Regions from separate parts of the Mycobacterium sp. IDUB_17 genome, predicted to be linked through region 1. Evidence: riboswitches for the same ligand, from Rfam matches in the RefSeq annotation. Region 1 holds a riboswitch; each other region holds the start of a gene.
What was found. A riboswitch is a leader RNA that binds a small molecule or an ion and turns the genes downstream of it on or off. The one in region 1 is predicted to bind glycine.

Region 2: another riboswitch for glycine. It lies ahead of gcvP (aminomethyl-transferring glycine dehydrogenase); the one in region 1 lies ahead of gcvP (aminomethyl-transferring glycine dehydrogenase).
Region 3: another riboswitch for glycine. It lies ahead of cycA (D-serine/D-alanine/glycine transporter); the one in region 1 lies ahead of gcvP (aminomethyl-transferring glycine dehydrogenase).

Annotation. Positions count from the first base shown of each region.
Region 1 covers NZ_JBVAXS010000002.1:520,045-525,458, forward strand. Annotated here, with positions in the region: gene ACZYZ7_RS09620 (DUF4272 domain-containing protein) at 1-358, opposite strand, end outside; gene ACZYZ7_RS09625 (TetR-like C-terminal domain-containing protein) at 491-868, opposite strand; gene ACZYZ7_RS09630 (TOBE domain-containing protein) at 891-1,103, opposite strand; gene speB (agmatinase) at 1,272-2,273, shown strand; glycine riboswitch at 2,396-2,488, shown strand; gene gcvP (aminomethyl-transferring glycine dehydrogenase) at 2,542-5,414, shown strand, end outside; gene gcvT (glycine cleavage system aminomethyltransferase GcvT) at 5,412-5,414, shown strand, end outside.
Region 2 covers NZ_JBVAXS010000001.1:1,386,641-1,392,054, reverse strand. Annotated here, with positions in the region: gene gcvH (glycine cleavage system protein GcvH) at 1-354, shown strand, start outside; gene garA (glycogen accumulation regulator GarA) at 544-1,023, shown strand; gene ftsR (transcriptional regulator FtsR) at 1,027-1,779, shown strand; gene ACZYZ7_RS06650 (bifunctional nuclease family protein) at 1,903-2,397, shown strand; gene ACZYZ7_RS06645 (MerR family transcriptional regulator) at 2,653-3,273, shown strand; glycine riboswitch at 3,380-3,478, shown strand; gene gcvP (aminomethyl-transferring glycine dehydrogenase) at 3,632-5,414, shown strand, end outside.
Region 3 covers NZ_JBVAXS010000001.1:1,334,823-1,340,236, forward strand. Annotated here, with positions in the region: gene ACZYZ7_RS06400 (NADP-dependent oxidoreductase) at 1-204, opposite strand, end outside; gene ACZYZ7_RS06405 (VC0807 family protein) at 317-955, shown strand; gene lon (endopeptidase La) at 984-3,308, shown strand; glycine riboswitch at 3,483-3,581, shown strand; gene cycA (D-serine/D-alanine/glycine transporter) at 3,743-5,209, shown strand; gene ACZYZ7_RS06420 (nitroreductase/quinone reductase family protein) at 5,229-5,414, shown strand, end outside.

The sequences.
Region 1 (5,414 bases):
GGAACACGATCGCATTTGCGCGCTGCGCCCACTGCGCCAGCGCATCGAGCTGCGCTTCATCGATGGTCAGGCTCCAATGCTGCTGCACGCGTTGCAGGTGCCGCATGACGTGATAGCGAGTGCGCGTCATCTGGCCATCTCCGCGACTCAGTACATAGCCCGCGAATCCCGCCAGGTGCTGCGCAAGCTCCGGATCGGAAAGGTCGCGGTGGCCGTTCAAGGCATGCGGGAAACCGGGCACCGGAACATCGCTGCGGGTGCAGTACGCATTGACCAGCACGCCATCGCCGTCCGGCTCACTGTCCACGTGATCCGGTTTCGACGGAACGCCCTTCAGGCGCGCAAGCAGCCTCTTCATCCATGGACTCCCTCTGGTGATTCGAAGGCTAGCGGCTCTGCCCGCCGATGCTCGCACAGCATGGCGCGCGAGATGCCGAGCAGGCGTGAGGTGGCCAGCTTTTTGTCGCCGGTGGCTGCGGGTGCACGTGAGCTAGGCGGGAAGCAATCCCCGCAGAGCGGTTCGGGCCAGCCGGCGGGCGTTCTCCTCGGTGAGCACACAATGCCCCGTCATGCGGCGGAAGATGAGCGGCCCGAACAGGATGTCGATGACGTCATCGATCGCGATGTCCGCGTCGGCGTCGCCGCGCTCCACCCCGCGCTGCCACAGTTCGGTGATCGCCGCGCGTCGGCCACCGAGGAAGTACTCGCAGAAATACGCTGCGCCCGTTTGATCTTCGACGCACGCCGCAAGCAGCTGGGCGAATACTTCACCGCGGGCACTGGCGTAGAACGCCGACACGCGTACCACTTGCTCGGTGAGATCGACTGAGGTGCTGCCGGTATCGGGCAGTGGCAGTGCCTCGGCCATCATGGTTCCGAATGCCCCGACGTCAGTCGACGCCGAGCATCACCTCGGTGGACTTGACCAGCACCGTCGTCGCGGTGCCCGGTGCCAGGCCCAGCTCCTCGACGGCTTCCTTCGTGATGGAGGCCGTGACGATCTGGTCACCGCCGTCGAGCTTGACCTTCACGGTCGCCATGACGGCGCCGATCGTGACCTCGGTGACCGTGCCGGTGAGCTGGTTACGGGTGGACAGACGCATCGCGGACCTCCATCGATCAATGGCTGACGTGCGGCTCTGACGATAGTGATTGTGCAATTGCTCAAAGGGACTCGTCAGTGTTTGGGCATTATCTGCTCGCTACGGGTGTGCGCCGGGAGTGATGCTGACTCTCAACAAACCGGCGAGTCGAAAGGCTGGAAACCACAGATGAGCACGCAGAACGGCATCATCGGCGCACTGCCCGCCACCAAGGTCCCCCGCTACGCCGGGAAGGGCACCTTCGCCCGGATCGCCGACATCCACGAGGTGTCCGACTATGACATCGCGATCCTCGGCGTGCCCTTCGACGGCGGCACTTCCTACCGGCCCGGTGCCCGGTTCGGTCCGATGGCCGTCCGCCAGGCTGCGCGCACGCTTCGCCCCGGCTATCACGTCGAACTCGGCGTCGCGCCGCTCGACCATGTGCAGGTGGTCGACGCAGGCGACGTCGCGGTCACGCCGTACAACATCGCCGAGGCCTGCCAGCAGATCCAGGATCATGCCTCCGACATCCTGGCCGGCGGCGACCGCCGGATCGTGTCGATCGGCGGTGACCACACCATCGCGCTGCCGAACCTGCGTGCTCTGCACGCCAAGCACGGTCCCGTCGCGCTGGTCCACTTCGACGCCCACCTGGATACCTGGGACACCTACTTCAACGCCCCGGTCACCCACGGCACGATCTTCCGGCGGGCGTTCGAGGAAGGGCTGCTCATCGAGGATCACTCGATCCACGTCGGCATCCGCGGCCCGATCTACGACCAGATCGACCTCGACGACGACGCCCGCATGGGGTTCAAGATCATCCGGGCCGGTGACCTCGACGTGATCGGCACGGACGCGGCCGTCGATGTGGTGCGCCGCCGGGTCGACGACCTCCCGGTGTACCTGTCGATCGACATCGACGTGCTCGACCCGGCCTTCGCCCCGGGCACCGGCACTCCCGAAGCCGGTGGCCTCACCTCGCGCGAACTGCTGAAGATGCTGCGCAAGATGTCCGGGCTCAACATCGTCGGCGCCGACGTCGTCGAGGTGGCCCCCGCCTACGACCATGCCGAGATCACGACCGTGGCAGCGGCCACCGTGGTGTTCGACATCGTGTCGCTCATGGTCGCTGGACGGGTGTCAAATCTGCCCGTCAACGGAGAAGTTGCGGCCACAGCGCCGTAATCGAGTAGCATCCGTCACATAACTCAATACGTCGTTGACGCATTGTGGGAGAACCTCCGATTCCGGAGGCGCCGTAGGAGCAACTCCTCCCCGGGAATCTCTCAGGCCCAATACCGCAGTGTCGAGACAACTCTGGAGAACAGCGCTATCGCGCTTACCGAAGGGGACAAGCGCAACGCGCTAAAGCTCTCAGGTTTCAGGACAGAGCGGGGAGGTGTCACTTCACGACGCATCGTGTAATCGCGATGCCCGAAACCGGAGTCACCTCATGCCTGAGTGCACCGCAATTGTCAACGACGACAACTCTTTTCGCGACCGACACATCGGCCCCGACCGTGTGGGCGAGCGGCACATGCTGGATGTTCTCGGGTTCGCAACCACCGATGAGTTGATCGACAGCGCGGTGCCGCAGCAGATCCGCTGCCCCGAAGACTTGCGGCTGCCCGCCGCGCGGTCCGAACAGCAGGTGCTCGCGGCGCTGCGCGAGCTGGCCGACCGCAATCAACAGCGGATTCAGATGATCGGTCTGGGGTATTCCGACACCATCACTCCCGCTGTCCTGCGCCGCAACATGCTCGAGTCGCCTGCCTGGTACACCGCCTACACGCCGTACCAGCCGGAGATCTCGCAGGGCCGACTGCAGGCGCTGCTCACCTTCCAGACGTTGATCGAAGACCTCACCGCGTTGCCGGTGGCCGGTGCATCGCTGCTGGATGAGGCCACCGCGGTGGTGGAGGCGATGCTGTTGATGCGGCGGGCCAACAAGTCCGTGTCGTCCAACCGTGTGGTTCTGGACGCAGATTGCCTGCCGCAGACGCTCGCGGTGGTGCGCGGGCGGGCCGAGGCCGTCGGCATCGAGGTCGTGGTCGCCGATCTGACCGAGGCGCTGCCGGACGGTGACGCCTTCGGTGTGGTCTTCCAATCCCCGGGTGCGAGCGGACTGGTCCGTGACCTCGCCCCGCTCATCGCCGCGGCGGGCGAACGCGGCATGCTCACCACGGTCGCCGCCGACCTGCTGTCGCTGACCCTGATCACGGCCCCCGGCGAGCAGGGCGCGGACATCGCGGTCGGCTCGGCTCAGCGATTCGGCGTGCCGCTGTTCTTCGGCGGTCCCCACGCCGGGTACATGGCGGTGCGGTCCGGTTTGGAGCGCATGCTGCCCGGCCGCCTGGTCGGCGTATCGGTCGATGTCGACGGCAAGCCCGCCTACCGGCTGGCACTGCAGACCCGTGAGCAGCACATCCGCCGCGACAAGGCGACCAGCAACATCTGCACCGCGCAGGCATTGCTGGCCAACGTCGCCGCCATGTATGCCGCCTACCACGGACCGGAAGGGTTGCGCGCCATCGCAACCCGCGTCCACCAGCACGCCGCCGCGCTGGCCGACGGCCTGCGGGCCGCCGGTCGCGAGATCGTCCACGACGGGTTCTTCGACACCGTGCTGGTGCGTGCCCCGGGCACCGCTCACGAGATCGTGGCGGCGGCCGACCGGGTCGGTATCAACCTGCGGCTGGTCGACGCCGACCACGTCGGCATCTCCTGCGACGAGTGCACCACCGACGAGGTCGTCGGGCGCGTGCTCGACGTGTTCGGTGCATCGCCGGCAGCCGCCGATCATCTGTTCGCGCTGCCCGCCGACCTGCTGCGCACCTCGGAGTACCTGCAGCACCCCGTGTTTCATTCGCACCGGTCGGAAACGGCGATGCTGCGTTTCCTGCGGGAGCTCTCGGACCGGGATCTGGCACTGGACCGCACCATGATTCCGCTCGGATCCTGCACCATGAAGCTCAACGCCGCTGCCGAGATGGAGCCGATCAGCTGGCCCGGGTTCGCCGGTATCCACCCGTACGCGCCGGCCGAGCAGACCGCGGGTTACGTCGAGCTGATCGGCAACCTGGAAACCTGGCTGGCCGAGATCACCGGCTACGACCGGGTTTCGTTGCAGCCCAACGCCGGATCTCAGGGTGAGCTCGCCGGCCTGCTGGCGATCAACGGCTACCACCGGTCGCGCGGCGAGGACCACCGCGACGTCTGCCTCATCCCGCAGTCCGCACACGGCACCAATGCGGCCTCGGCGGTCCTGGCCGGGATGCGGGTGGTCGTGGTGAAGACGGCCGCCAACGGCAACATCGACCACGATGACCTGGAGGCCAAGCTGGCCGGCCACGACGGACAGGTCGCGGCGATCATGCTCACCTACCCGTCCACCCACGGTGTGTACGAAACCGATGTCCGCACCGTGTGTGATCTCGTCCACCGCGCCGGCGGGCAGGTCTACGTCGACGGCGCCAACCTGAACGCACTGGTGGGGCTGGCCAAACCGGGCGAGTTCGGCGGCGACGTCTCACATCTCAACCTGCACAAGACGTTCTGCATCCCGCACGGTGGCGGTGGCCCGGGCGTCGGGCCCGTCGCGGTCCGCGCCCACCTGGCACCGTTCCTGCCCGGCGACCCGCTGCAGGACGGCCCGGCGCCGGTTTCGGCGGCCAACTACGGTTCGGCCGGCATTCTGCCGATCACCTGGGCCTACCTGGCGCTGATGGGTCCGGACGGATTGACCGCGGCCACCAAGGCCGCGGTGCTGGGCGCCAACTACCTCGCGAAGTCGTTGACCGGGCATTACCCGGTGCTCTACACCGGGGAGACCGGGTTGGTCGCGCACGAGTGCATCCTCGACCTCCGGGAGATCACCAAGCGCACCGGAGTGACCGCGGAGGACGTCGCAAAGCGGTTGATCGACTACGGTTTCCACGCTCCGACACTGTCCTTCCCCGTCAGCGGAACGCTCATGGTGGAGCCCACCGAATCCGAGGACCTGGCCGAACTGGACCGGTTCATCGCGGCGATGATCAGCATCCACGACGAGATCAGCCGCGTCGGCTCGGGGGAGTGGGCGCTCGAGGACAGCCCGCTGCGGCAGGCCCCGCACACCGCAGAACAGGTCACCGACGCCGAGTGGGGCCTGCCCTACAGCAGGCAGTACGCGGCGTATCCCGTTGCCTCCCTGCGGCTCAACAAGTACTGGCCACCGGTTCGCCGCATCGACGGCGTGCACGGCGACCGCAATCTCGCCTGCTCGTGCCCTGCACCCGAGGCGTTCCAGACCGACATCGCCGAGAGCCTTCAGGAGGTTTTTGCATG
Region 2 (5,414 bases), on a different contig from region 1:
GAGTGGGTGTCGCGTACCGGTGCCGACACGGTGCGCGTCGGCATCACCGATTACGCGCAGTCCGCACTCGGCGATGTGGTGTTCGTCCAACTGCCCGAAGTCGGGGCCCAGCTGGCCTCCGGTGACGCGTTCGGCGAGGTCGAGTCGACCAAGTCGGTGTCGGACCTGTACGCCCCCGTGGCGGCGAAAGTCGTTGCGGTCAACGGTGATCTGGACGGCAGTCCGCAGCTGGTCAATTCCGACCCCTACGGCGAAGGCTGGCTGGTCGATCTGCGGCTCGAGGAGGGCACGATCGAGGACGCCCTGGCCGGTTTGCTCGACGCGGACGGCTACCGCGCCGCCGTGACCGAGTAAGGAATTGTTAGGGTTTCGAGGGCCGGTCGCAAAGACCGGTTGGGCCGTAACCTGCGCGCAGATATCTTCACCATCGGATCCGGCGGTGGTGGACCCAATGATGGCTGATGCGCGGTACGGTCGACGTGAGACCGACGATGGGCTGGGGCCACGCCGGGCAACGCCACAGCAGCCAGTGAGGAGCAGCGGGTGACGGACAAGGACAGCAATTTGGGGGCCGACCAGTCGGAAGACGTGACGGTGGAAACCACATCGGTTTTCCGCGCGGACTTTCTGAACGAACTGGATGCGCCCGCGACGGCCGGTACCGAAGGCGCCGTTTCCGGTGTCGAGGGCCTGCCCGCGGGCTCGGCATTGCTCGTCGTCAAGCGCGGACCGAACGCCGGATCGCGTTTTCTGCTCGATCAGCCGACGACCTCGGCGGGGCGCCACCCGGACAGCGATATTTTTCTCGATGACGTCACGGTGAGCCGTCGGCACGCCGAGTTCCGGTTGGAGAGCGGTGAGTTCCAGGTTGTCGACGTCGGCAGCCTCAACGGAACTTACGTCAACCGCGAGCCGGTCGATTCGGCCGTACTCGCCAATGGTGACGAAGTGCAGATCGGGAAGTTCCGCCTGGTGTTCCTGACGGGCCCTCGTTCTGACGACGACAGCGGCCAGACCAGCTAGCCGATGACTGCCCCCGACAGACCTGCACTGGCCGGGATGTCGATCGGCGCAGTGCTGGACCTGCTCCGGGGCGACTTTCCGGACATCAGCATCTCCAAGATTCGGTTCCTTGAGGCCGAGGGGCTGGTGACGCCGCAGCGGACGGCGTCGGGGTACCGGCGGTTCACTGCGTACGACTGTGCGCGGTTGCGATTCATCCTGACCGCGCAGCGTGACCAGTATCTGCCGTTGAAGGTGATCAAGGCGCAGCTGGACGCGCTACCCGACGGGGAGCTGCCTCAGGCGGGATCCACCTACGGGGTACCGCGTCTGGTGCCGGTATCCGGTGATGGCGCCGATGCGGCCGGGTCCGGGGCTGCCGTCGTCGCGGCGGTGGCGCCGACCCATGTACGGCTGTCCCGCGAAGACCTGTTGGCCCGGTCGGGCATCGACGATGAGACGCTGGGGGCGCTGGTCCGCAACGGCATCATCATCGCCGGGCCCGCCGGGTTTTTCGATGAACATTCCGTGGTGATCGCCCAGTGTGCGCGGGCCCTGGGCGACTACGGCGTCGAGCCCCGACACCTGCGGGCATTCCGCTCCGCGGCCGACCGGCAATCCGATCTGATCGCCCAGATCGCAGGCCCAGTGGGCAAGGCGGGCAAGGCCGGAGCCCGCGACCGAGCCGACGATCTGGCTCGTGAAGTGGCCGCCTTGGCCATCACTTTGCACACGTCTCTGATCAAGTCCGCCGTACGCGACGTTCTGGATCGCTGAGGACTAGACTCGTTTCGACGGCCAGTTCGTCTAAGTCGGGACCCCTGGCGATCGGTAACTGGCGGACTGCGCGACGGACGAAGATTCGACGAAACGGCACGGCGGTGCGGAGGGCAGGCACAGATGGCTGAGGTTCGCGTGGTCGGCATTCGGGTGGAGCAACCGCAGAACCAACCCGTGTTGCTTTTGCGGGAGTCCAACGGTGACCGTTACCTACCGATCTGGATCGGGCAGTCGGAGGCCGCCGCGATCGCGCTGGAACAGCAGGGTGTCGAACCCACCCGGCCTCTCACTCACGACCTGATCCGAGATGTCATTGCCGCCCTTGGGCATTCGCTCAAGGAGGTGCGGATCGTGGACCTGCAGGAAGGCACCTTCTACGCCGACCTGATCTTCGACCGTGACATCAAGGTCTCGGCCAGGCCGTCGGACTCGGTGGCGATCGCCCTGCGCGTCGGCGTGCCGATCTACGTGGAGGAAGCGGTGCTTGCCGAGGCCGGCCTGCTGATTCCCGACGAGAACGACGAAGAAGCCGCAGGCACCGTCCGTGAGGACGAGGTGGAGAAGTTCAAGGAGTTCCTGGACAGCGTTTCGCCGGACGACTTCAAGGCGACATGACCGTCCCGCCCCCCGCTGCGCGGCCGCAGATCACGGATACGTCTCAAGTGCGCATACCGGTGTCAACACGCGGCGCGGGAGACAATCCGGCGGGAATTCGGGCGCCATACTTTCTTCGCAGCGGGCAATCAGGGCCCGGCGGGAAGCGTATGCTCGACACATTCGAGCTCGCAGCAAACCGTCGCGGCAGAGATCGCCGCGTTGCAGGACATAGGAGTACGGTGCGTGCGAGTTCGAACGGCGAGAGGATTCACAGTGGGTGACACGCCACGGCAGGAAGAGCTGGATCTGACCACCGGGAGCGGCGCGGAGCCGCCCGTCAGGCCATCTGGCGAACCCGTGCAGGGAGGCCTGTTCCCCGACGATTCGGTGCCCGACGAACTGGTCGGTTACCGCGGTCCCAGTGCATGCCAGATCGCCGGTATCACCTACCGGCAGCTCGATTACTGGGCCCGCACCTCCCTGGTGGTTCCCTCGATCCGCGGCGCGGCCGGCTCGGGCAGCCAGCGCCTGTATTCGTTCAAGGACGTCCTGGTCCTCAAGATCGTCAAGCGGTTGCTGGACACCGGTATCTCGTTGCACAACATCCGGGTCGCGGTCGACCACCTACGTCAGCGGGGCGTGCAGGATCTGGCCAACATCACCCTGTTCTCCGACGGCACCACGGTCTATGAGTGCACCTCGGCCGAAGAGGTTGTCGATCTGCTGCAGGGCGGCCAGGGCGTGTTCGGCATCGCGGTATCCGGCGCCATGCGTGAGTTGACCGGCACCATCGCCGACTTCCCGGGCGAGCGTGCCGACGGCGGCGAGTCCATCGCATCACCCGAGGATGAGTTGGCGTCGCGCCGCAAAAGCCGCGACCGCAAGATCGGCTGATCTCCCCTCGCGAACAGACACCTAGCTGCCCCGCATCCAGCGATGTGGGGCAGCTGCGCGTCTGTTCGCGGGCATAGGTGAGCGGCCGGTAGAATTATCGACGCATCGCCCTCGTGCGGGAGAGTTTCGTGACAGCCAGCCACGGACGCCGAAGGAGCAATACCTCTCCGTCAACCTCTCAGGCACCCAGGACCGCGCCAGGCCCCGATGCCTCTGGAAAGTGGTGCCCATCGGGTACCCGCCCATGGGGAAAAGTCCTGTACCGGGGCTGAATCTCTCAGGCGCCCGGACCGGGTCGACGACAGAGGGAGAGGGACTGCTACGACGTCTGAGCACGTCTGCGCCTCAGGAGAGTGTCGTGTCCGACCAGCATCAATCGCGTTTCGCCGATCGTCACATCGGCCCGGACGCCTCCGCCGTCAGCACCATGCTCGACGTGATCGGCGTGGCCTCCCTCGACGAGCTCGCCGCCAAGGCGCTTCCGGCAGGCATCCTCGACGCGCTGTCCTCCGGTGGTGTCGCCCCGGGCCTGGAGGGTCTGCCCGCGCCGGCCACCGAAGAGGAGTCGCTGGCCGAGTTGCGCGCGTTGGCCGACTCCAATACGACCGCGGTCTCGATGATCGGCCAGGGCTACTTCGACACCTTCACGCCCGCTGTGCTGCGGCGCAACATTCTTGAGAACCCCGCCTGGTACACCGCGTACACGCCGTATCAGCCCGAGATCAGCCAGGGCCGCCTCGAGGCGCTGCTGAACTTCCAGACCATGGTGTCGGATCTGACCGGACTCGAGGTGGCGAACGCCTCGATGCTCGACGAGGGCACCGCCGCGGCCGAGGCCATGACGCTGATGCACCGCGCGACCAAGTCGAAGGCGAATCGACTGCTGGTCGACACCGACGTGTATGCGCAGACCGCGGCCGTGCTGGCCACCCGTGCGGAGCCGCTCGGCATCGAGATCGTCACGGCCGATCTGCGCCAGGGACTTCCGGACGGCGAGTTCTTCGGCGTCATCGTGCAACTGCCGGGAGCGAGCGGACGTGTCGATGACTGGGCTGGACTGATCAGTGCGGCCCACGAGCGGGACGCGCTCGTCGCCGTCGGCGCCGATCTGCTCGCGCTGACCGTGATCACCCCGCCGGGGGAGATCGGGGCCGACGTGGCCTTCGGAACCAGCCAACGGTTCGGTGTGCCAATGGGATTCGGCGGTCCGCACGCCGGTTATCTCGCCGTGCACGCCAAGCACGCCCGGCAGCTTCCGGGCCGGTTGGTCGGCGTGTCCGTCGACGCGGACGGGGCCCCGGCGTACCGCCTGGCGCTGCAGACTCGTGAGCAGCACATCCGCCGGGACAAGGCGACCAGCAACATCTGTACCGCGCAGGTGCTGCTGGCGGTGATGGCCGCGATGTACGCCAGCTATCACGGTGCACCGGGTTTGACCGCCATCGCCCGCCGCGTGCACGGTCATGCCTCAGCCATCGCGGGCGCGCTCGGAGACGCGTTGGTGCACGACAAGTACTTCGACACCGTGCTGGCCCGGGTTCCCGGACGCGCCGACGACGTGATCGCCGCGGCCAAGGCCAAGGGGATCAACCTGTGGCGCGTCGACGCCGACCACGTGTCCGTGTCCTGCGACGAGGCGACCACCGGTGCGCATGTGGCTGCGGTCGTGGAGGCGTTCGAGGTTTCGCCCGCCGCTCCGGTGTCCGCCGGCATCCTGACGCGAACCTCCGAGTTCCTGACTCATCCGGCATTCAACTCCTACCGCACCGAGACCGAGATGATGCGCTACCTCCGGTCGCTGGCGGACAAGGATATTGCCTTGGACCGCAGCATGATTCCGCTGGGCTCCTGCACGATGAAGCTCAACGCGGCCGCAGAGATGGAGCCGATCACCTGGCCCGAATTCGGCCGTCAGCACCCATTCGCACCGGCGTCGGACAACCCGGGGCTGCGCAAACTGATCGCCGATCTGCAGGACTGGCTCACCGGGATCACCGGCTACGACCAGATTTCGTTGCAGCCCAACGCCGGTTCGCAAGGTGAGTACGCCGGACTCCTGGCGATCAAGGCCTACCACGTCTCCCGCGGTGACGTCGACCGTGACCTCTGCCTGATCCCGTCGAGCGCACACGGCACCAACG
Region 3 (5,414 bases), on a different contig from region 1:
GAGGTCGCTGCCTTCGCCGGACGGAAATGCGGCCGGGAACCGGTCGTGCAGCGCGCCACGGCGAATCATGGCCTCGCCCGGGTTGATTCCAGCGGCCCGGATCTGCACGAGCACCTCGCCTGCCGCCGGAACCGGCCTCGGCACGTCACGCACCTGCAGGACGTCGATCCCGCCGTATTCATCGAATTGGACTGCTTTGCTCATAAGGCCTAAGACGACCCACCGGCCGAAAACATTCCGAAGTGGTCGCGAAACCGATCCACCGTTCCCCAAAGCGCACAGACAGTTCACAGGGTGTGTCCATATCTTCGTGGTGGTGAGCCAAGATCACTCACTGCGCCCCGTGATGCGGGGCATCCTCTTTGATGTCGCCCCTCCACTGATCGCCTACTACGGGCTGCGCGCCGCGGGCATCTCCGAGTACGCCGCACTGCTGACGGCGACCGTGGTCGCGGGAATCAAGGTCGCCTATGACGCGATCAAGGCTCGCCGGCTCGATCCATTCGCGGGCTACCTGATGCTCAGCTTCGGTCTGAGCCTCGCGGTGGGCCTGGCCACCTCGGACGCCCGGATGCTGATGGCGGGCAACACCCTCGTCGGCGGCATCGGCGCTCTGGTTTTCCTCGGCAGTTGTTTCATCGGCAAACCGCTGACCCAGATCGTCGCCGAACGGGTCCGCTTCGCCTCCGACGAGGCTCCCGAACCCGGCGAGGCGGCGTTCAGGCACCGGGTCCACGTTTCGCTCTCAGCGATGTGGGGCATCGGCTTGCTGATCGGGATGTTGATCAGCCTGGCGATCATCTTCTCCCTGGCCATAGACGTCGCGAATGGCGTGAACACGGTCGTCTCGCTGGGTTTCACGGCCCTGCTGATGGCGGCGACTGTCGTGGTGGCCAAGCGGGCCAGGGCCAAGGGGGAACTCCTCCGGGAACAAACGGGAGCCCGCCAAGGTTGAGCGCATCAGACTGAACTTTGGAGGTTTGATGTCCCAATCAAACGCAGTGCCCATCCTGTTCCTGAGCGAACCGATCGTCCTGCCCGGAATGGTGGTGCCCGTCGAACTCGACGACGCTGCCCGTGCGGCGGTCGACGCCGCCCAGGCCAGCGAATCCGGCAAGCTGCTGATCGCCCCGCGCCTGGACGACCGCTACCCCACTCACGGTGTGATCGCGTCGATCGTGCAGGTCGGGCGCATGCCCGGCGGTGCGGAAGCCGCCGTCGTCCGCGGTGAGCGCCGTGCCCACATCGGTTCCGGAACCACCGGACCGGGCGCAGCCCTGTGGGTCGAGGTGGAGGAAGCCGCCGAGCCCGAATCGGCGACCGACGAGACCAAGGCCTTGGCTGCCGAATACAAGAAGCTGCTGCTGGCCATGCTGCAGCGGCGCGAGGCCTGGCAGATCGTCGACGTGGTCAACAAGATCACCGACCCGTCCGCATTGGCCGACACGGCCGGTTACGCCTCGTACCTGACCGACGTGCAGAAGCGTGAGCTGCTGGAGACCTCAGATGTGGGTCGCCGGCTCCGTCTGCTGATCGACTGGACCGGCGAGCACCTGGCCGAGGTCGAGGTCAACGACAAGATCGCCGAGGACGTCCGGGCCGGGATGGACAAGCAGCAGAAGGAATTCCTGCTGCGCCAGCAGTTGAACGCCATCCGCAAGGAACTGGGCGAGGGTGAACCGGAAGGGTCCGATGATTACCGGGCCCGGGTGGAGGCCGCCGACCTGCCCGAGAAGGTTCGCGAGGCCGCGCTGCGCGAGGTCGGCAAGCTGGAACGCTCCAGCGAGCAGAGCCCCGAGGGCGGCTGGATCCGCACCTGGCTGGACACCGTGCTGGAACTGCCGTGGAACGTGCGCACCGAGGACTCGACCGATCTCAAGGGTGCCCGCGAGATCCTGGACGCCGACCACCACGGTCTGGACGACGTCAAAGACCGCATCGTCGAGTACCTGGCCGTGCGAGCCCGTCGTGCGCAGCGCAGCATGGCCGTCGTCGGTGGGCGCGGTTCGGGCGCCGTGATGGTGCTGGCCGGGCCGCCCGGGGTCGGCAAGACCTCGCTGGGCGAGTCCGTCGCCCGCGCGCTGGGCCGCAAGTTCGTGCGCGTCGCCCTGGGCGGCGTGCGTGACGAGGCCGAGATCCGTGGCCACCGGCGTACCTACGTCGGCGCGCTGCCCGGCCGCATCGTGCGGGCCATCGGTGAGGCAGGTTCGATGAATCCCGTTGTGCTGCTGGACGAGATCGACAAGGTGGGCTCGGACTACCGCGGCGATCCGTCGGCCGCCCTGCTGGAGGTACTGGACCCGGCGCAGAACCACACGTTCCGCGACCACTACCTGGATCTGGACCTGGACCTGTCGGATGTGGTGTTCCTGGCGACAGCCAACGTCATCGAGAACATCCCGTCGGCCCTGCTGGACCGGATGGAGTTGGTGCAGATCGACGGCTACACCGAGGACGACAAGGTCGCCATCGCGCGTGACTACCTGCTGCCCCGGCAGGCCGAGCGTGCGGCGCTGACCGACTCCGAGGTGAGCGTGACGGACGCGGCACTGCGCAAGATCGCCGCGGACTACACCCGCGAGCCGGGCGTGCGGCAGTTCGAACGGCTGCTGGCCAAGGCGCTGCGCAAGGTCACGACCAAGTTGGACTCGACGGCCGCTCCGGTCGTCATCGATGAGCCGGATCTCGTTGAGTACCTGGGCCGTCCGCGATTCACACCGGAATCCGACGAACGCACCGCGGTGCCCGGCGTGGCGACCGGCCTGGCCGTCACGGGCCTGGGCGGCGATGTGCTCTACATCGAGGCCAACGGGAACGACGGCGAACCGGGTCTGAAGCTGACCGGTCAATTGGGTGACGTCATGAAGGAGTCGGCACAGATCGCGCTGTCCTATGTGCGGGCCCACGCCGAGCAGTTGGGTGTCGACCCCAAGACGCTGGACCGCCAGATCCACGTGCACGTCCCCGCGGGCGCGGTGCCGAAGGACGGTCCCTCGGCCGGCGTCACGATGGTGACGGCACTGGTGTCGATGGCGACCGGCCGGCAGGTGCGCGGCGATGTCGGCATGACCGGTGAGGTCACGCTGAACGGCCGGGTGCTGCCGATCGGCGGCGTCAAGCAGAAGCTGCTCGCGGCACAGCGAGCCGGTCTGAAGACGGTGTTCATCCCGGTGCGCAACGAGCCCGACCTGGACGACGTGCCGGCCGAGGTGCTCGATGCGCTGGAGGTCAGGCCCATGACCGACGTGGCTGACATCATCGCGGCGGCGCTGGAGCCGGCTGCCGAGCTCGCGACAGCCGCCGCGTAAGGACGGCCACCGCTCGGGCGACCGTGAATGTGCGCAGGTGACTGCCGGTCACCGTACAGACACGGTCGCTCGGCGGGCAGGGCTTGACCAGGGGGGTGCGCATTCCGCACTCGGCTGCTAACGTGACGCGCGGCACACTCCGGGTTCGGGGTGGCCCACAACTCAAGATGCCGTTGAGTCGCGGCGGGAGAGTCCCGCCCCATCCAGCCGGCGGGCGCCGCAGGAGCAAATCCTCCCCAGGAATCTCTCAGGCCCCCGTATCGCCGCGACTAGGCACCTCTGGAAAGCAGTCGGCCAGTCCAGGACCGGCTCACCGAAGGGGCAGGTGAAGCGCCGATAGCGGCGGTTCGTGAAAACTCTCAGGTTCAAAACGACAGAGCGGGGAGGCGCCCGCAGTCCGCGCGCCCCATGGGGCCTGAGATCCTTAGGTTGTTATGTCCCAATCCAGTGATCTGTCCGCTGATTCAGCGGAATCGCCGGCATCGTCCGGCGAGCCACAACACCTCTCGCGCCAGCTGTCCAACCGGCACATCCAGCTGATCGCGATCGGCGGTGCGATCGGAACGGGCCTGTTCATGGGGTCCGGCAAGACCATCTCGCTGGCCGGCCCGTCGGTCCTCTTCGTCTACATGATCATCGGCTTCATGCTGTTCTTCGTGATGCGGGCCATGGGCGAGCTGCTGCTGTCCAACCTGCATTACAAGTCCTTCGCCGACTTCGCCGCCGACCTGCTCGGCCCGTGGGCCGGCTTCTTCACCGGCTGGACGTACTGGTTCTGCTGGATCGTCACGGGCGTTGCCGACGTCGTGGTGATCGCCGGGTATGTGGCCTTCTGGTGGCCCGATCTCCCGCTGTGGATACCGGCACTCGCGACGGTCGTGGTGCTGATCGGTCTGAATCTGCCTACTGTGCGAGCCTTCGGTGAGACCGAGTTCTGGTTCGCCCTGATCAAGATCATCGCGATCGTGACGTTGATCGTCATCGGCCTTGTCATGATCTTCACCAGTTTCGAAGCGCCCACCGGCGCCCAGGCCTCGTTCGCCAATCTGTGGAACGACGGCGGGTTCTTCCCCACCGGCCCAATGGGATTCGTGGCAGGCTTCCAGATCGCCACCTTCGCGTTCGTCGGAATCGAATTGGTGGGCACCACCGCGGCCGAGGCCAAGGACCCCGAACGCAACCTGCCCAAGGCGATCAATTCGATCCCCGTACGCGTCATGCTCTTCTACGTCGTCGCCCTGACCGTCATCATCGCGGTCACGCCGTGGCGCGAGATCGATCCCAAACTCAGCCCGTTCGTGGCCATGTTCAGCCTCGCAGGCCTGGGCATCGCGGCATCGGTGGTCAACTTCGTGGTGCTGACCTCGGCGACGTCGTCGGCCAACTCCGGCATCTATTCGACCTCCCGGATGGTCTACGGCCTGGCCACTGAAGGTGACGCGCCGAGTCTGTTCGGCCGGCTCACCTCGCGGCGCGTGCCCGCAAACGCATTGTTCCTGTCCGGGGTGTTTCTGCTGTCGGGTGTGGTCATGGTCGTGGCCGGCGACTCGATCGTCGCGGCCTTCACGTTGGTCACGACCATCTCGTCGCTGTGCTTCATCTTCGTCTGGTCGGTCATCCTGGTCAGCTATCTCGTGTACCGGAAACGCCGGCCGGAACTGCACGAGGCCTCGAAGTTCAAGATGCCCGGCGGCGTCGTGATGTGCTACGTCGTCCTGGCTTTCTTCGCCTTCCTGATCGTGGCGTTCGCGTTGAAGGAAGACACCCTGCAGGCCGAGCTGGTGACGCCGGTGTGGTTCCTGGTCCTGGGTATCGCCTGGCTGGTGCTACGGCGTCGCCCGCAACATCTGGCCCGCGAAGCCAAGTTCCGCGCCGAGCTGGAGTCCACGGATTCCGACTGACGCTCGGTAGGGTGGCGCCATGGTGGATCTTCGTGATCTGAAGCGACGCATCGTCCATGGCGCCCAACGCCGGTTCGTCAATCCGGTCGGCCGTCAACTGCCCGTCACCATGCTGGAGACCATTGGCCGCAAATCCGGCGAACCACGGCATACCGCTGTGGGCGGCCGGGTGATCGGCGATCAGTTCTGGATGGTCTCCGAGCAC